Regions from separate parts of the Paeniglutamicibacter sp. genome, predicted to be linked through region 3. Evidence: riboswitches for the same ligand, from Rfam matches in the RefSeq annotation. Region 3 holds a riboswitch; each other region holds the start of a gene.
What was found. A riboswitch is a leader RNA that binds a small molecule or an ion and turns the genes downstream of it on or off. The one in region 3 is predicted to bind S-adenosylmethionine.

Region 1 (5,277 bases), on a different contig from region 3:
TCTTTGATTTCACCGGTTTCATGCGGATCGTGGCATTGCTCTTTGGCCCCGTGGTCAAGAAGCAAAACCTCAAAACGATGACGGCCTTCAAGGATTTTGCCGAAGCCCGCATCTAGACGCTGTGGTGCAGGATCAGTGCCGCAAGGAAACCCAGCGCGGCGATGAGTCCCGTGAGCATGTGCTGCTCCTCGAAGGCCTCGGGGATCATGGTGTCGGCGAGCATCGCAAGAATGCCGCCCGCCGCGATTGCGGTGACCACCGCAATGATCTCTCCCGGGGCGTTGTCGAGGGCGAGGTAGCCGACCATTGCGGCAAGGCCGGAAAGCACCGCAATACTCCCCCAAATGGCAAAGACCTCCTTGGGTCCCTTGCCCGCGCGCTTCATGTCTGCGGTGCTGGCAAGTCCCTCGGGCACGTTGGATATGAAGATTGCCGCCAGCATGGTTGGGTTGACGGCTGCACCGGTGAGCAGCCCAACGCCCAGCACGATGGATTCGGGGATGCCATCCAGCAGGGCACCGACTGCGATGGCAGTTCCCCCGTTTGAAGCTCCGCCATCGCGGCTCCCGGGCCGCAAGGCGGCCTTGCTGCGACGCCGATGTTCCGCACCGAGGCGCACCAGCAGGGAGTTGGCCCCGACATAGCTGACGGCTCCGGCCAGGAAGCCGACCACTGTGGCCCACAGCCCGCCGACTTCCTCAGCCTCGGCAACCAGCTCGAAGGCGAGGGCGGAAATCAGCACTCCGGCGCCAAATGCCATGATGCTCGAGACAATTTTTCGCGGAATGTCCAACCACCAGGCCGCGGCGGCGCCGAGCAGCAACGCCGACCCGGCGATGGTGCCCCACATGAGTGCTTGCAAGGACATCATCATGGCGTCACGCTATCGCATAATAACTATTCACGCAGCGATTTCATGGAATACGCGGCATCGCGGACAAGGAATCGGCACCCTTGCCCGCGCATCCAGCGGACCATTTCGCGGCCGCCAAACGACTATGGGCGGTTGCGTGGCCCCGAAAGGGGGAACGCAACCGCCCGGTCGCCGGATGTTCCGAGAAACTAGCCGTGGCCGTCCTGAGCCATGTTGCTGAAGCGCGAGTAGTGGCCTTGGAAGGCGACGGTGATGGTCTTGGTCGGGCCGTTACGGTGCTTGGCCACGATCACGTCGGCCTCGCCGGCACGGGCCGATTCCTTGTCGTAAATATCTTCACGGTGCAAAAGAATGACCATGTCGGCATCCTGCTCGATCGATCCGGACTCGCGAAGGTCCGAAATCATCGGCTTCTTGTCGGTACGCTGTTCCGAACCACGGTTCAGCTGGGAGAGCGCGATGACCGGAACGTCGAGCTCCTTGGCCAGAAGCTTCAGCGCACGGGAGAACTCCGAAACTTCCTGCTGACGCGATTCGACTTTTTTGCCCGAGCTCATCAGCTGCAGGTAGTCGAGCACCACGAGCTTGAGGTCATGCTTCTGCTTGAGTCGACGGCACTTGGCGCGAATTTCCATGAGCGACATGTTCGGCGAATCATCAATGAACAGGGGCGCGTCATTGAGCCGGCCCATGGTGGTGGCGATCTTCGACCACTGTTCGTCCTGGATGGTGCCCTTTCGCAAGTCCTGCAGCGCGATGCTGGCCTCCGCCGAGAGCAGGCGCATGGCAATTTCGTTCCGGCCCATTTCCAGGGAGAAGAAAACGGCAGTCATGCTGTTCTTAATGGACGCTGACCTGGCAAAATCCAATGCGAATGTTGACTTGCCAACGGCCGGGCGGGCCGCGATGACGATCATCTGGCCGCCGTGCAGGCCCTGCGTCAGTTCGTCGAGTTCGAAGAATCCGGTGGGAACACCGATCACGCCCTCGCCGCGACTGCCGGCGGATTCGATTTCATCGACGGTGCCCTCGATGATGTCGCGCAGCGGCACGTAGTCTTCGGCAGTGCGGCGCTCGGCGACCTTGTAGACCTCGGCCTGGGCCTCGTTGACGATGGCGTCGACTTCGCCGTCCTGTGAGTATCCGAGCTGGACGATCTTGGTGCCCGCATCAACCAGCCGGCGCAGCACTGCGCGTTCGCGCACGATCTCGGCGTAGAAACCGGCGTTGGCGGCGGTAGGCACCGACTGGATGAGCGTGTGCAGGTAGGCAGGGCCGCCGATGCGGGTGATTTCGCCGCGCTTGGTCAACAGGTCGGAGACGGTGACGGCGTCGGCGGGCTCGCCACGGCCGTAGAGGTCGATGATGGCTTCGTAGATCGCCTCGTGCGCCGGACGGTAGAAGTCCAGCCCGCGCAGCACCTCCACGCAGTCCGCGATGGCGTCCTTGGAGAGCATCATGCCGCCCAGGACGCTTTGCTCGGCTACGAGATCTTGCGGTGGAGTGCGTCCATAGTCCGATCCACGTGAATCAGAGCTGGTTTCGGTGCTGGCTAGCGACACGGGCTTTTCCCTTCAAGCTTCGCGGGTTCCCAAGTTTTCCGCTTCATTACCTATTCAGTGTCTCAAGGAGCACAGACGATTCGTTAGGTTCAAAATCACACGTGCTCAAGGGCACCGCGAACCTGTGGAAATAGGTGGGGAACACTGTCACCATAGACCTGTTTCCCCCCAAACCCAACACGGTTATCCACAGGCCATGTGGATAACCTGTGAACCTCGCGGCGTGTTGTGTGCACAGTCTGGGGAGAACATTGTGGATTACACCAAAATTTTGCCCACAATACGGATCTGACTAGGATCTATCTAGATACATGCCTGTGGATACAAACTATTTATCCACATCCACCAGGGGCGTAAATACCAGTTATACACACAAAAACCCCGTGATTCCGGGGCTAAATCAGTCGCCGTTTCACAGTTACCCACAAGCTATCCACAGACACGCCGGAAGTTGCCACGGATCTGGGGATTGCGGGCATTGATGGAGATCACCAACCACTGACATACTGGGCCGCATGAGCGCCAACAAGACCGCACCAACGGCCGTTGATCCTCGCGAGTTCATCGCCGCCGTGCCCCATCCGATCCGGCGCACGGACGCCGAGGTCCTCCTGGAGATGATGGAAGAGGTAAGCGGCCAGCCACCAACCATGTGGGGTCCCACGATCGTCGGCTTCGGAACCTACCACTACAGGTACGAATCGGGCCGCGAAGGGGATGCCGGCGCCATTGGCTTCTCGCCGCGGTCGACGAACCTTGCCCTTTACGGGCTGACCATAGCCCCGACCGCCGGGCCACTGCTGGCGAAGCTGGGCAAGCACAAGCGCGGGGCGTCCTGCTTGTACGTGAACAAGCTCGCGGACGTGGATCTGGAGATCCTCACCCAGCTTGCCCGCGACGGCTACCGATACATGATGGACGTGGTGCACGAACCGTCGTAGGAAACCCTCGGCAAAAAACAAAGGGCTCCGTGCCCGTGCCATCGAATCAGGGATTCGGTGCCACGGGCGCGGAGCCCTTGAGGTTCAGGTGCCTTAGGAGACCAGCTGTTCGGCGTCCAGGCGACGGAATGCCGAGCCGTGGAACACGAGCGGCGAGTTGGCGTTGTCGTGCGTCTGGTGGCCGTGGACGCGCAGCAGCACCACCTGGTGGTCGCCAGCGGGGATCTCCTGCTCAATGGAGCAGTCGAGCCACAGGGTGGCGTCATGCAGGAAGAGCGCGCCCTCGTCGGTCGAATCAAGGCGAAGCCCGGCAAAACGGTCCCCGGACTTCGAGGCGATCTGTCGGCACACGCCCTCGTTCTTCTCGCTGAGCACCGAAACGCCAATGCGTCCGCTGGTGCGCACCAGCGGCCAGGTGTTCGAGGTGTTCTGGACCGCGAACATCACCAGCGGCGGATCCATGGAGACGCCAACCGTAAAGGACGAGGCCACAATCCCTTGCGGCTGCCCGTCAACGATGGCGCAGAGTGCGGCAATGCCCGAGGGGTGCTGGGCAAAGACGTTGCGCAGGGTGTTGGGGGTGAGGTCAGAGGTGAGTGTCATAGTGCTCAATCCTTCGGCTTCGGCCCACCTTCGCGGTGCGTGTCATTCACGCGCCAACCAGTGAGGTGTGCGGTACTTGCCTCCGGGGTTCCGGTAGGCCGAATCATCACCTGGAGCACCCCGCCACCGTGAGAGGGTTGCCGGTCAACGGGCCAGGGCCTTACGTTGACACTCTTGATTCATGACTAACGTTAGAAGAAATATTTACGTCTCGTCAAAGTTTGTTTCGACATACGAAGTCACGAAGCGTAAAAATCGAAGATTGTGCGACCATATGCCATGATTCTGCCGATGGGTACCGAAGAGCGCCAATCGACACTTGAACGCCGGGACTTCCTCGCGCTGACCGAAGGAGACGCTTGCGCTTCACGGAAAGCCGGTCGCCGACCAGGTCTCAATTGTGACCTTGCAACATTCCTGGACTAGATGTCCGAGACGCCCGTATAGGTCGCATAGGCAGCGTCGCCGGTGCATTGGTAGATCAGGATGGCAAGCCCGCCCGGGGTGGTCTTGCTGCTGGAAAGCCGCAGCCCTGCCGGTGCGCCGCCGTCAGGGAAGAGGCGCCGCCCGTGTCCAAGGACCACGGGTGCCACCACGAGCCTGAGTTCGTCAATCAGCCCATCGGCAAGCAATGATCCGGCAAGCCTGGCACTCCCGTGGATCTGCAGCTCCCTGCCGGGACGCGCCTTGAGCTCCGCGACCTGGGCGGCAACGTCGCCGGAGAGGACCGTGGTCGGGTTCCAGGTTCCCTCGCCCAGCGTCTGCGAGGCGACGTACTTGGGCAGGGAATTCATGAGCCCCGTGAAGGGGTCGTCCGGGTCGGTGATTTGCGGCCAATCCCTGGCGAAGGCCTCATAGGTGCGGCGGCCAAGCAGCAGCCCGTCGGCTTCCCCAAGCCATTGCGCGGCCTGGTCAACGAAGGCCTCGTCCATGTGCGGGACAAGCCATCCACCCTGGGTGAATCCATCGGTCGTGTCTTCCTCGGGAGACCCGGGGCCTTGCGACACCCCGTCGAGACTCACGAATTCCGTCAGTGTCAGCTTCATGATCATGCCTTCTTGGTCGTTTGGCTGCCCATGCCCGGGATGCGACGTTGCCGGTGATCGAGGAAGGGCACTGCTCCACTCGGCAAAGCTACTCGAAGGGAACGCCTGGCGCCAGCCCCCGGCATGTTGCCGGTCCCCCCATCCATCGGGAACTCGACCGCGACATCCAACGCATCACCGCACCAAGGCCTTAACCCACTGTGGAGCCCCCCCCAGGGGGGGGGCCCCGTGGGGGGGCGGGAACGAGGGCC
Region 2 (5,277 bases), on a different contig from region 3:
CGTCTTCAGCGCTGACCATGACCGTGCCCTCCGAATCGCTGGAAAGATCCGTGCGGGCGAGGTACGCATCAACGGAACATTCATGTCCGACCTCGCGGAAGGATCCCAGCAAACATTCTGGGGCACCAGCGGCATCGGCGGTCACGGTCCGCAAAACGGCGTTCGATTCTATCTGGGTGATCGCGTTATCGGCGTGGACCGCACGGATCTGCCCCTCTAGCCCCCGTTACCTGCGTGGTGACCAGACGTTCTAAGGAATCTCCATGACTACAAGCGCTCTGCTCAAGCAGACAGTCGATAAGACCTATCCAACGGTCACCCACGGTAGGGGTGTGTTCCTCTATGACGAAGAAGGGCGTGAGTATCTGGACGGTTCCAGCGGCGCCATGACAGCCAGCATGGGTCACGGTGTCAAGGAAATCGCCGACGCGATGCAAGACCAGGCCGAGCGCGTCGCCTTCACCTACCGAACCCAGTTCACGAACGAGCCCGCGGAGGACCTTGCGCGTCGACTGACGCAACTGGCTCCAGGAGATCTCAACTGGGCGTTCTTCGTCAGTAGCGGCTCCGAAGCCACCGAATTCGCCATTCGCGCGGCGGTAAGTCACTGGCGCGAAAAGGGTGCTCCCCAGAAGGTGAAGGTCCTCGGGCGGCGGATCAGTTACCACGGCATGACCATGGGAGCCTTGTCCATGTCAGGGCACCAGGCGCGCCGCCCGGACTATGGATCCCTGTTGCATCCCTTTCCCGTCGGCCCTCCGGCCTACGCTTATCGATTCGGGCACCCCGGCGAAAGCGAAGGCGAATATGCCGAGCGCGCCGCGGCGGCCTTCGAAGATGCAATCCTTGCGGAAGATCCTGCTACGGTCGCGGGCATCATCGTGGAGCCGATCGTCGGCGCCGCCGGCGGTGTCCTAGTGCCGCCGGCGGGATACCTCGCGCGCCTGCGGGAGATCTGTGACCGATTGGACGTCTTGTTCCTCATGGACGAGGTCATCACGGGGGTAGGGCGGACCGGTGATTGGTTTGCCAGCACCCACGATGGGGTGGTACCTGACCTTCTCATGACAGGCAAGGGCCTGAGCGGGGGATACTCTCCCGTGGCAGCCATTCTCATGCGAGAACACTTGGTGGAGGCGATAAGGGAAGGCAGCGGTGGTGCTCCGTTTGGCCACACTTTTTCCGGGAATCCCGTCGGAGCGGCCACATGCATTGCCGTTCTGGACATTATGGAGCGCCAAGACGTCCTTGAAAACGTCAGAAATCGAGGTGCACAGCTGGAAGAGGGTCTAAGAGCGTTGTCGCGCCGCTACCGGCACATGGCCGATGTGCGCGGCCGCGGATTGCTTTGGGGGTTCGAATTTGTCATCAACCCCGAGACCAAGCAGGCCCCAGATCCCAGACACAATGCGGCGAACGTATTCGTCGAACAATGTCTCGCACAAAGCCTCATCGTTTACCCCGCAGGGATCGCGCCGCTAAACAACGCGACGATTATTTCACCGCCTCTGGTGATCACCGAGGGCGAAACGCAGATATTGCTGGGCAAACTGGATGAAGCGCTTCAAACCATGGAGCATCACATCGAGGTGTGGATAGCCGAAAGCACAAACCGCTCCCATTCGGTGGCCGCGGGCCACACGGCCGGACGCATTTCGTGAGCACTTTATCGATCACACGGGAGGAAGAGTGAGGAACCGCAACTTGCCGGAGCCAATAGAGTGCCTGGATCCTGGCCCTAAGTCATTAACTCCGAGGGGCCCGCTACATGGGCGGCTGGGCCGTGGGGGTCCTGAAAATGACAGTGTTTTACTGTCGGGTTTTTTGGTGACCGCGTGTCGCGGTGAAGGATCGGCATAGGAGGTGCCCTGGGCCCCGGATCGCGGAGATGACTTTCCGAGACATTGTGAATCGCGGAAACTCGATCAATCTTGATTGGGATGGCGTTCCTTGGGCGTCTTGGAAACCTATGGTGCCTGCTTGCTTCTTAATGACGTCTGACCGGCGCTTAATTATGCTGACTTGCAGATTATTGGTGCCTCGATCGGTGCCTATTGGCGGATTTTCTTAACCCCTCGAACTCGCCCGTGCCAACGTCGAGGCGGGCGGCGGTATGCGGGCGTCATCGCCCGCGACGGCGAGATTCTCGCCATTCGCGAAGCGCACACAAGACTTGGCACCGCGGATCCAACCGGGTCCACCAATTACATGCTTGCCCACCCAAGACCGATGTGCTTGGGCTCGCCGTATTGCTGCAGACCCGCCCACCCTATGTTCCTTGCCCAGCGGGATGACGACGAACCGCGCATCGTCGAAGACCTCGAGCACCTCAAACTGACTACCTCATTATGCAGAATCCGCGAAAGACTGGACCGAACGCCGGCTGCCGATGGAATACCAGCCCCGCGACGCCTACAGTTCCTGGCACGAACGAAATTCCGGCAGCCGCAACGTACCCACGAGCCCGCACCCAACCTAGGCCCAAGGCCTAGGTTCGTCGCACGGGCTCCTAGGAAAGTTGCAGGTCGCCCGTCAGGGACTCGAAGTCCCGGGCCAATGTCTCGTCGCGGTCGAAGTTGCAGGCAGAGAGCGGTTCGGTGCTGAACGAGAAGTAGCGCAGCCCGGCACTGTGTCGCGGGTCCGCGGGAAGCGCGATCGCGTTGTTGTGGAAATTCACCCGGCCCAGCGAGAGCCCCGGTGCCGGTTGCGGCGCAATGCGCAGCAGCTGGGCAATGTCCGGAAGGTCGTGGGCGAACACCTGGTGGTGGGTTCCGCCGGCAAAGACATGCAGCGTCAGTCCGTGGGTCGGGGACATCGCAACCTCGACGTCCGCCGGGGCCCACAGGGTAGGCCTGGTCATCAGGCTCCTGATCGCACGGGGATTGGTGCGGTGGCCGGAGTGGAACGAGTTGCAGGTGTCTGTCGAACGTGACTGATCGCGCAAGGGGTGGCGCCTTTCGTGTGCTCTTGTCCCCGAGGCAGCGGCTGCTGCCAGGACCGCTTCGTCATCCGAACCACCCGTGAAGCATGGGGTTGGTGTGTGCGCCGGGTCGGAGCCCTAAGCTGGCGCGCATCTCGTGAAGCTGGTTTCATCGTACCAAAACACCGGAGACGATTTAGAGTTAATGAATGAGACTCATCTTGATCCGCCACGGGCAGACCGCTTCGAACGTGGCGCAGGCGCTGGACACCGCGGCCCCCGGTGCGCCGCTGGACGAGACCGGACTCGCCCAGGTGCGGGCACTCGTGGAACGGCTCGGCGCCGAGGACGTCGACGCGGTTTACTCCTCGCCGTTGCTGCGTGCCAAGATGACCGCCACGCCCCTGGCTGAATCGCGCGGCCTGGTCCTGGCCGAGCACGCGGGGTTGAGCGAGATCTCCGCAGGGGAACTGGAAATGCGCAACGACCCCGAAGCCCAGCTCGCCTACCGCGACGTGTTTTTCCGCTGGCTCTCCGGCGACCTGGCCGCGAAGGTTGCAGGTGGCGAGGATGCGCACACCGCACTGGACCGCTTCAACACGGTCATCGAGGAGGCCCGAGCCGCGGGGACCGGGAAACTAGTCGTGGTCAGCCACGCGGCGATGCTGGTGACCTGGCTTGCCTCGCGGAGCACAAACTTCGACCTTGGCCTGCTGCGCCCGACGCCCCTGGCCAACACTGGCGTGGTGACGCTGGATACGGCTGTCGAATCACGGTGGATCATGCGCAGTTGGCAGGACCGACACCTGGATTGAGGGGCAACTTTCGCGGATTCCCGGTGGTTTGTTCAAACGAATCGGGTCGGGTGAATGTTACCTGCATTGACTTCGTCGATGCTCCGTCGAATAGGATAGGTTTACCTTCCCTAATCCAAGAAAGTGGTAATTAGTGAGTACGCAACGTTCGGCACGTCCGGTTCGGCCCCAGGTAGTCCTCGAGGTTTTGGCGAGCGAGCGACTGAGTCCCCACATGATGCGACTGACCTTTGGCGGACCGGGCTTTGTAGATTTCCAGGACAAGGCAGTCTCCGACCGCTACGTCAAGATCCTTTTTGCCAAGCCCGAGCTGGGGCTGGTGCCCCCGTTTGACCTTGACGCCTTGCGCGAGCAGCTGGCTCCGGAAGATTTCCCGGTTCGCCGCACCTACACCCTGCGCCACGTGGATCTCGAAGCCCAAACCGTGCAGATCGACTTCGTCATCCACGGTGACCAAGGCCTGGCAGGCCCCTGGGCCCAGAACGCCAAGATGGGTGACCTGATCTGCTTCACCAGCCCGGGCGGACTCTACACGCCAGACCCGGAATTCGACCGTCACCTGCTCATCGGGGACGAGACCGCTCTTCCGGCGATTTCCGCGGCCGTCGAGGACATGACCCCGGACATGGTGGGGGACATCTACCTTGAGGTATCTGGCCCCGAGGACGAGGTCCAGCTGGACGTGCCCGCAGGAGTCAACGTCCACTGGCTGCACCGCGGTGGCTACTTCACCCCGGAAGGCACCCGGCTCGAGGCAGTGGTGCGTGATGCGCCATGGCACGAGGGAACGATTCAGGTCTTTGCCCACGGCGAACGTGAAACCATGAAGTCGTTGCGTGCCTACCTCAATGGCGAACGCGGCGTGGACCGCAGGGCCATGTCGCTGTCCGCCTACTGGGCGTTCGGACGTGCCGAGGACGAGTTCCAGGCCGAAAAGAAGTCGCCCATCGGGCAGATCTTCCCGGAGACACTCAGCGCCTAGTCCGGTCGAGGACCGGGTTTACTCCGGTCCGCTCGTGCGGCCGTCTTGGAGGTAGCGGGCGGCAGCGGGGCCATCGGGTCTGAAGCCCAAAGATGGACCATGGCGTAGGACCGGTATGGTGCCCATGATTCCGCCAACTTGGCTGCCTCGCGTTCGGTGATCCGGTTCAGCGCCCGCCGCGCGACCAGGTCGCCGGGCACGAATGCATCCGGATCGCTGCGGCCGCGCATCTGGAGGTAGTCTGCGGTCCAGGGGCCGACGCCGCGCAGTGCCAGAAGTTCGGTGCGGTCCAATGGGATGCCCGGTGTGCCTGCGAACTTCTTGGCGGCGAAGCTTTCCGCCATCACGAACAAGGTGGCCGCCCGGGACTTGGTGAGCCCAATGGTTTCGCGCAGGATGTCGACGCCGTGCGCAACCACCGCCTCGGGTGTCGGGAAGATGCGCAGGCCCCCAGGCCCGTCGCTTCCGTAGGCGCCAACGAAGCGTCCGCCAAAGGTCCGGCCCGCCGCCAGGGTTACCTGCTGGCCAAGAATCGTGGTGGCTGCGGCCTCGAAGCCATT
Region 3 (5,277 bases):
ACACCGCCAGCGAGGCAAGGATCAGGACGATGAACAACGCCATCCCAACCAACCCGAATCCAGCGATCCAGCCTGCGGTGACACTCAGAACGGCCAGTGACATCACGGTGGCAGCCGCGAATTGTGTAGCTTTGCGGCGCCGGCCCGGCGTTGTGCTGAGCCGCCATTGGGTGGTTAGCAAGGTGACGGCAACCAGCGTGAAGACGTTCACCAACATTCCGACCCAAACAGGGTGGGTGCCAAGGAAGAACTCCTTGGGAGACCAGTCCGCTAGGTGGTTCCAGAGGATGCCGGCGCTGAAACCGGCCACCATCGATGCATAAACGGCGGTGCGTGTGGCCAACGGCCAAAAGAAGACTGCCAGGACTGGGGCCAGGGTCGCGCCGTTGCGCAACGTCCAGGCCAGGACGTTCCACCAGGCGGATTGCTCGGTACGGAGGATGCTAAAGAGGATCATGAGTCCAGTCAGGGCCACCAGCGACCACTGCGTGTAGCGAACCAGCTGCGCCTCGGTGGCCTTGGGGTTGAGTGCGCTGCCGACGTCGCGGCCCAGGGAAGTAGATCCGGAGAACTGGCACGGACCGGCCCAGCCCATGGCACAGGCCCAGACGCCCAGGAAGAACACGCCCACGAGCGGTGCTGGGAGGACCTGTTCGATGTAGTGGGGGATCGCCACCAGGGCCAGGCTCTCTCCGGGCATCACGATGGCCGCCGAAGTGCCGATGAGCGCACCGATGATGATGAAAGGGACGCCAAAGGCGGCAGCCGTGTAGAGGCCCTTCTGGCCGTCCTCTGGTGTTCGGCAAGACATGGTCATTTGGAAAGCGGCCTGTGCCAGCGGCACGTTCACGATGAAGGTGCCGAACCATGCCACGATGAGGGAAACGCCTGCGTTGCCGGGGTCGAACATTTGGGGGTTGGTCTCGGCAAAGTCGATCAATCCGGAGATCCCGGGCTTGGCCAAGATTGCGTATGCGCCCACGAGCAGCATGCCGACAAACACGATGCAGTTCATGGTTTGGTTGAATGCCACTGAACGCATTCCACCTGTCCACAAGAACATGAGCAATAACAAGGCCGTGACGATGACGGCCAAGTGCAAGTTCAGGCCAGTGAAAGCTGTCAGTGCGGAAGCGAAGGCGATCGTGGTGGCAACCGACCACATGGGAAACGTGAAAGCCGTGATAACGCCGGCAATGCCCTTGGCAAGGCGGCCGAAGCGGTCTCCGATGATGCCTGTTACGGTGACGACGAGCTTCTCCCGCAACTTCTTGACCAAGAGCAGCGAGATGAGCAGGATTTGCACGGTCTCGGCCACACCGTACCAAAGCGCGGATACGCCTGTTCGGTAGCTCAGCTCCATGATGGCTATGTAGGAAGAACCAGAGAACAGTCCGGTGATGCAGAAGGCAACCGTCCACGGGCTGAAGGTGCGACCGCCAACAAAGAATCCGCTAGTTTTGCCCAGCGTGCTGCGGCGTTGGGCAAGGCGTCCGCCGAAGACGAGCAGCGCCGTGTAGGACACCGCGAGGCCGATGGTCCACAGTCCGGCCGCGCTCATGCGCTTGCTCCCGCAGCAGTTGTAAGTGCGGTGCGGGGAGCGTATCCGAGCGCAATGTTGCAGGCATCTTCGGCGGAGCCCGGGGCGACTTCAGTGGCGAATTCCCAGTTGATAACCATGTTCACGCCTGCTGTCTTGACCAAGTTGATGGCCGGGCATCTCCGGTGGACTTGCGAGGTGAATTCCCGTTGCAGCTCAGGATCGTCCAGGGCCGTTTCAACATGGATTTCGAGCCGGTAGGAATGGAAGAACGGAGAAACGTCTGCCGTTCCGGCAAACCCACGGGTATCTTGAGTGGCAATCGAGTAGGTCTCCAGGGCAGTGAAGTCGATCCGGAGTTCCTTTGCCACCTGTTCCACAACGACGCTTACGCATCCGTTGAGCGCGCCGGCAATGAATTCCATCGGTGTCGGTGCGTTGTTGGTTCCGCCCACGGCGACAGGCTCGTCAATGTCGAAGGAGAAATCCCGGATTCCGACACGTGTACGCATGGAACCCAGCCAGGTTCCCTTGGCGCGGATGCGCTTGTCGTGGGGCCCCGAAGTGTTGGGCACAGTTGGCAGGGAAGCGGATGTCATGGTCTCTCCATCGGACTTGGCGGTAGCACCGGCCTCAGCGAGGTGGTTGCTGCGGCGTCATAGAGCCAGATCTCTCGGCCGCTCGGGATGGGTTACGACTCAATCAAAGTCGATGCGGTGTCACGGGAGCAAACCGTCCGTAACATGACGGAATCTTCGACCACATGGATATTCTTCACGTATCAACGAAGGATATTTCATTAATTGGTAAAATTTCGATGCTTTGATTCCAGTCTGGCGGCAGTCGGGGGATCTCCGCAAGAGGCGCTGCATCCCCTGCCTCCGTCCCCGGGAAACCGCGGCCAGAGAGGAAAGTGCGCGACGCTGCTCGAGATGGGCAAGGCGATCCTCGATGCTCCCTGTCTCGTCGAAGGATTGGCGGGGGAAACGCCGGGGAGTCGGTCAGCCAAGCCCGGCATTCAGGAGGCGGAATCGTGTTTCGGCCAGCGCCGGAGGCCCCGATTGTGACGAAACGGGTTGTCTCCGCCTCGCCGGGACGTGTAGAAATATGACCAACAACCATCCAGAGCGGCCGAGAGATCTGGCTCCATGACGCCGCAGCAACCCCTCCCCTTAATTGGGCGGTAGGTGCTCACGCCAGAACCGATGGAGAGAATTCATGGCTGTCGATTCCTTTGCACATGCTCACGATGTCGAAGCGGACCCCAACATCTTTGGAGCCGTCAATCTCGACGCATTTACCGGCGACACCCCTGCCCGGCACCTGCTCAAACTTACTCCGGGCGTTCCCCTGAACGGTCACTATGACGAATTGGCCGCAATCTTCCGTCCGGTCTTCGCCAAGATTGCCGCCGGGGCCAGCGAGCGAGATGCCAACCGGACCCTTCCCTTTGAGCCGGTCGGTTGGCTGAACCGGGTGCGATTCGGTGCATTGCGCATCCCGGTGTCCGAAGGCGGCTACGGGGCGAGCGTGTCCGACCTCTTCCGCCTGTTCATTGAGCTGGCCGAGGCGGATTCCCAGGTGGCGCACCTGTGGCGCTCGCACATCGGCTTCGTCGAATCCGTGTTGCTGCTTGAGGACGATGCCTTGCGGCACCGCTGGATCGAGCGCATTGTTGCCGGGCAAATCGTCGGCAACGCCTACACCGAGCGCGGTGGAAACCGGCTCGGCACCCTGAACACGACGATTGCCAAGCAGGGCGAGCGCTGGATCCTCAACGGCGAAAAATACTACTGCACCGGCACGATCTACGCCGACTGGGTCGCCGTTGCCGTGGCGCACCCCGCCCGCGCCGGCCGGCAGATCGCCGTGGTCTCCACACAGCATTCCGGGGTCAAGATCTTTGACGACTGGGACGGATTCGGGCAGCAGCTCACCGGCACCGGCTCGACCACGTTCGAGAATGTCCCGGTGGACACGATCCTTCCCGACGAGCAGCAGGTCAACAACCCTGAATCCGCGATCTTCCAACTGGTGCTCCTCGGGGTCCAGGCCGGAATCACGCGCGCCGTGCTCAACGACATGCGCTCGTCGGTCCAGGCCCGTACGCGAAGCTTCAGCACCGGGACAGGGGTTCCGGTACGCGAAGAACCCCAGGTATTGCAATTGGTGGGCGAGATCTCGGGCACCGCGTTCGCTGTCGACGCCATCGTCCTGGCCGCCGTGGCGGAGATCGAGGTCGCGCTGGCCGATGCATCACTCAGCCCTGCCGAGAGGTTTGCGGTGTGCGAACTCGCCGCGGACCGGGCGCAGGCAGTCGTCCAGCCGCTGGTGCTCTCCGCGGCGACCAAGCTCTTTGACGGGCTGGGGGCCTCGGCAACCGCCAAGGGCTGCAACCTGGACCGGCACTGGCGCAACGCCCGCACCGTGGCCACCCACAACCCGGCGATCTACAAGTCGCGCATCATTGGCGACTACGAGGTCAATGGAACGGCACCCCAGCAGCTGAACGCCATCGGCGACGTGGGTGCGACCCAGGCAATCGGCATCCCCTAAACCGCCCGCCGCACCCGAACCAACGACTTGATCCGCGCAATATCGGATCCGCAAATACCCAACACCTCGCGAAGGACAAACATGAGCACGACTCCCGCCCCCCGCCAGATCCGTTTCAACGCCTTCGACATGAACTGCGTGGGACACCAGTCCCCGGGTTTGTGGAAGCACCCCAAGGACCAGTCAGCCAGCTACAAGGACCTTTCCTACTGGACCAACCTGGCCAAGACCCTGGAAAAGGGCAAGTTCGACGGCATCTTCATTGCCGACGTGTTGGGCACCTACGACGTCTTCGGCGGCTCCAACGAGGTTCCGCTGCGCGCCGGCACCCAGGTCCCGGTCAACGACCCGTTCATGCTGGTCTCGGCCATGGCTTCGGTGACCGAAAACCTCAGCTTCGGCGTCACCGCCGGCACCGCCTACGAGCACCCGTACCCGTTCGCCCGCCGCCTGGCGACCCTTGACCACCTGACCAAGGGCCGCGTCGGCTGGAACGTCGTGACCGGTTACCTGCCCTCCGCCGCGCGGAACATGGGCCAGGAAGACCAGCTCGAGCACGACGAGCGCTACAACCACGCCGACGAGTACCTGGAGGTCGTGTACAAGCTTCTCGAGGGCTCCTGGGAAGAGGACGCGGTGGTGCGCGACGTTGAGCGCGGGATCTTCACCGACCCGTCCAAGGTCCACGAGATCAACCACGAAGGCAAGTACTTCAAGGTTCCCGGCATCGCCATCACCGAGCCCAGCCCGCAGCGGACCCCCGTGGTATTCCAGGCCGGAACCTCGCCGCGCGGCATGAAATTCGCTTCCGAAAATGCCGAAGCCGTCTTCGTCACCTGCCCCACCAAGGACATGCTCAAGGCCACGGTCACCAAGATCCGTGACGCCGTGGAAGCTGCCGGACGCGGACGCTACGATGTGCGCATCTACGCCATGCAGACCATCATCACGGACGTGGACAGCGCCGCTGCCCAGGCCAAGTTCGAGGACTACAAGTCCTACGCCGACATCGATGGCGCCCTTGCGCTGATCTCCGGGTGGATGGGCGTCGACCTGTCGACCTACGGGCCGGATGACGTCATTGGCGACAACGTGAAGTCCAACGCCATCCAGTCCTCCGTTGCGATGTTCCAAAAGGCCAGCGGCGACGACGGAAACCCGTGGACCATTCGCCAGCTGGC

Region 1: it holds a riboswitch for S-adenosylmethionine, as region 3 does, so the genes downstream of both, ACLQ7E_RS12090 (flavin reductase family protein) here and ACLQ7E_RS01720 (OsmC family protein) in region 3, are expected to answer to the same signal.
Region 2: it holds a riboswitch for S-adenosylmethionine, as region 3 does, so the genes downstream of both, ACLQ7E_RS21320 (hypothetical protein) here and ACLQ7E_RS01720 (OsmC family protein) in region 3, are expected to answer to the same signal.

What each region holds. Positions count from the first base shown of each region.
Region 1 covers NZ_JBKKAP010000100.1:34-5,310, reverse strand. Annotated here, with positions in the region: gene ACLQ7E_RS12110 (SRPBCC family protein) at 1-116, shown strand, start outside; gene ACLQ7E_RS12105 (ZIP family metal transporter) at 113-874, opposite strand; gene dnaB (replicative DNA helicase) at 1,063-2,436, opposite strand; gene ACLQ7E_RS12095 (DUF1801 domain-containing protein) at 2,952-3,377, shown strand; gene ACLQ7E_RS12090 (flavin reductase family protein) at 3,471-3,980, opposite strand; SAM riboswitch class IV at 4,048-4,160, opposite strand; gene ACLQ7E_RS12085 (dihydrofolate reductase family protein) at 4,403-5,026, opposite strand.
Region 2 covers NZ_JBKKAP010000181.1:45,874-51,150, forward strand. Annotated here, with positions in the region: gene ACLQ7E_RS21310 (aldehyde dehydrogenase family protein) at 1-220, shown strand, start outside; gene ACLQ7E_RS21315 (aspartate aminotransferase family protein) at 264-1,661, shown strand; gene ACLQ7E_RS21320 (hypothetical protein) at 2,510-2,860, opposite strand; SAM riboswitch class IV at 2,959-3,083, opposite strand; gene ACLQ7E_RS21325 (histidine phosphatase family protein) at 3,130-3,735, shown strand; gene ACLQ7E_RS21330 (siderophore-interacting protein) at 3,869-4,717, shown strand; gene ACLQ7E_RS21335 (DNA-3-methyladenine glycosylase family protein) at 4,714-5,277, opposite strand, start outside.
Region 3 covers NZ_JBKKAP010000014.1:36,114-41,390, reverse strand. Annotated here, with positions in the region: gene ACLQ7E_RS01725 (sodium:solute symporter family protein) at 1-1,561, opposite strand, end outside; gene ACLQ7E_RS01720 (OsmC family protein) at 1,558-2,139, opposite strand; SAM riboswitch class I at 2,144-2,233, opposite strand; SAM riboswitch class I at 2,656-2,752, shown strand; gene ACLQ7E_RS01715 (acyl-CoA dehydrogenase family protein) at 2,759-4,096, shown strand; gene ACLQ7E_RS01710 (LLM class flavin-dependent oxidoreductase) at 4,178-5,277, shown strand, end outside.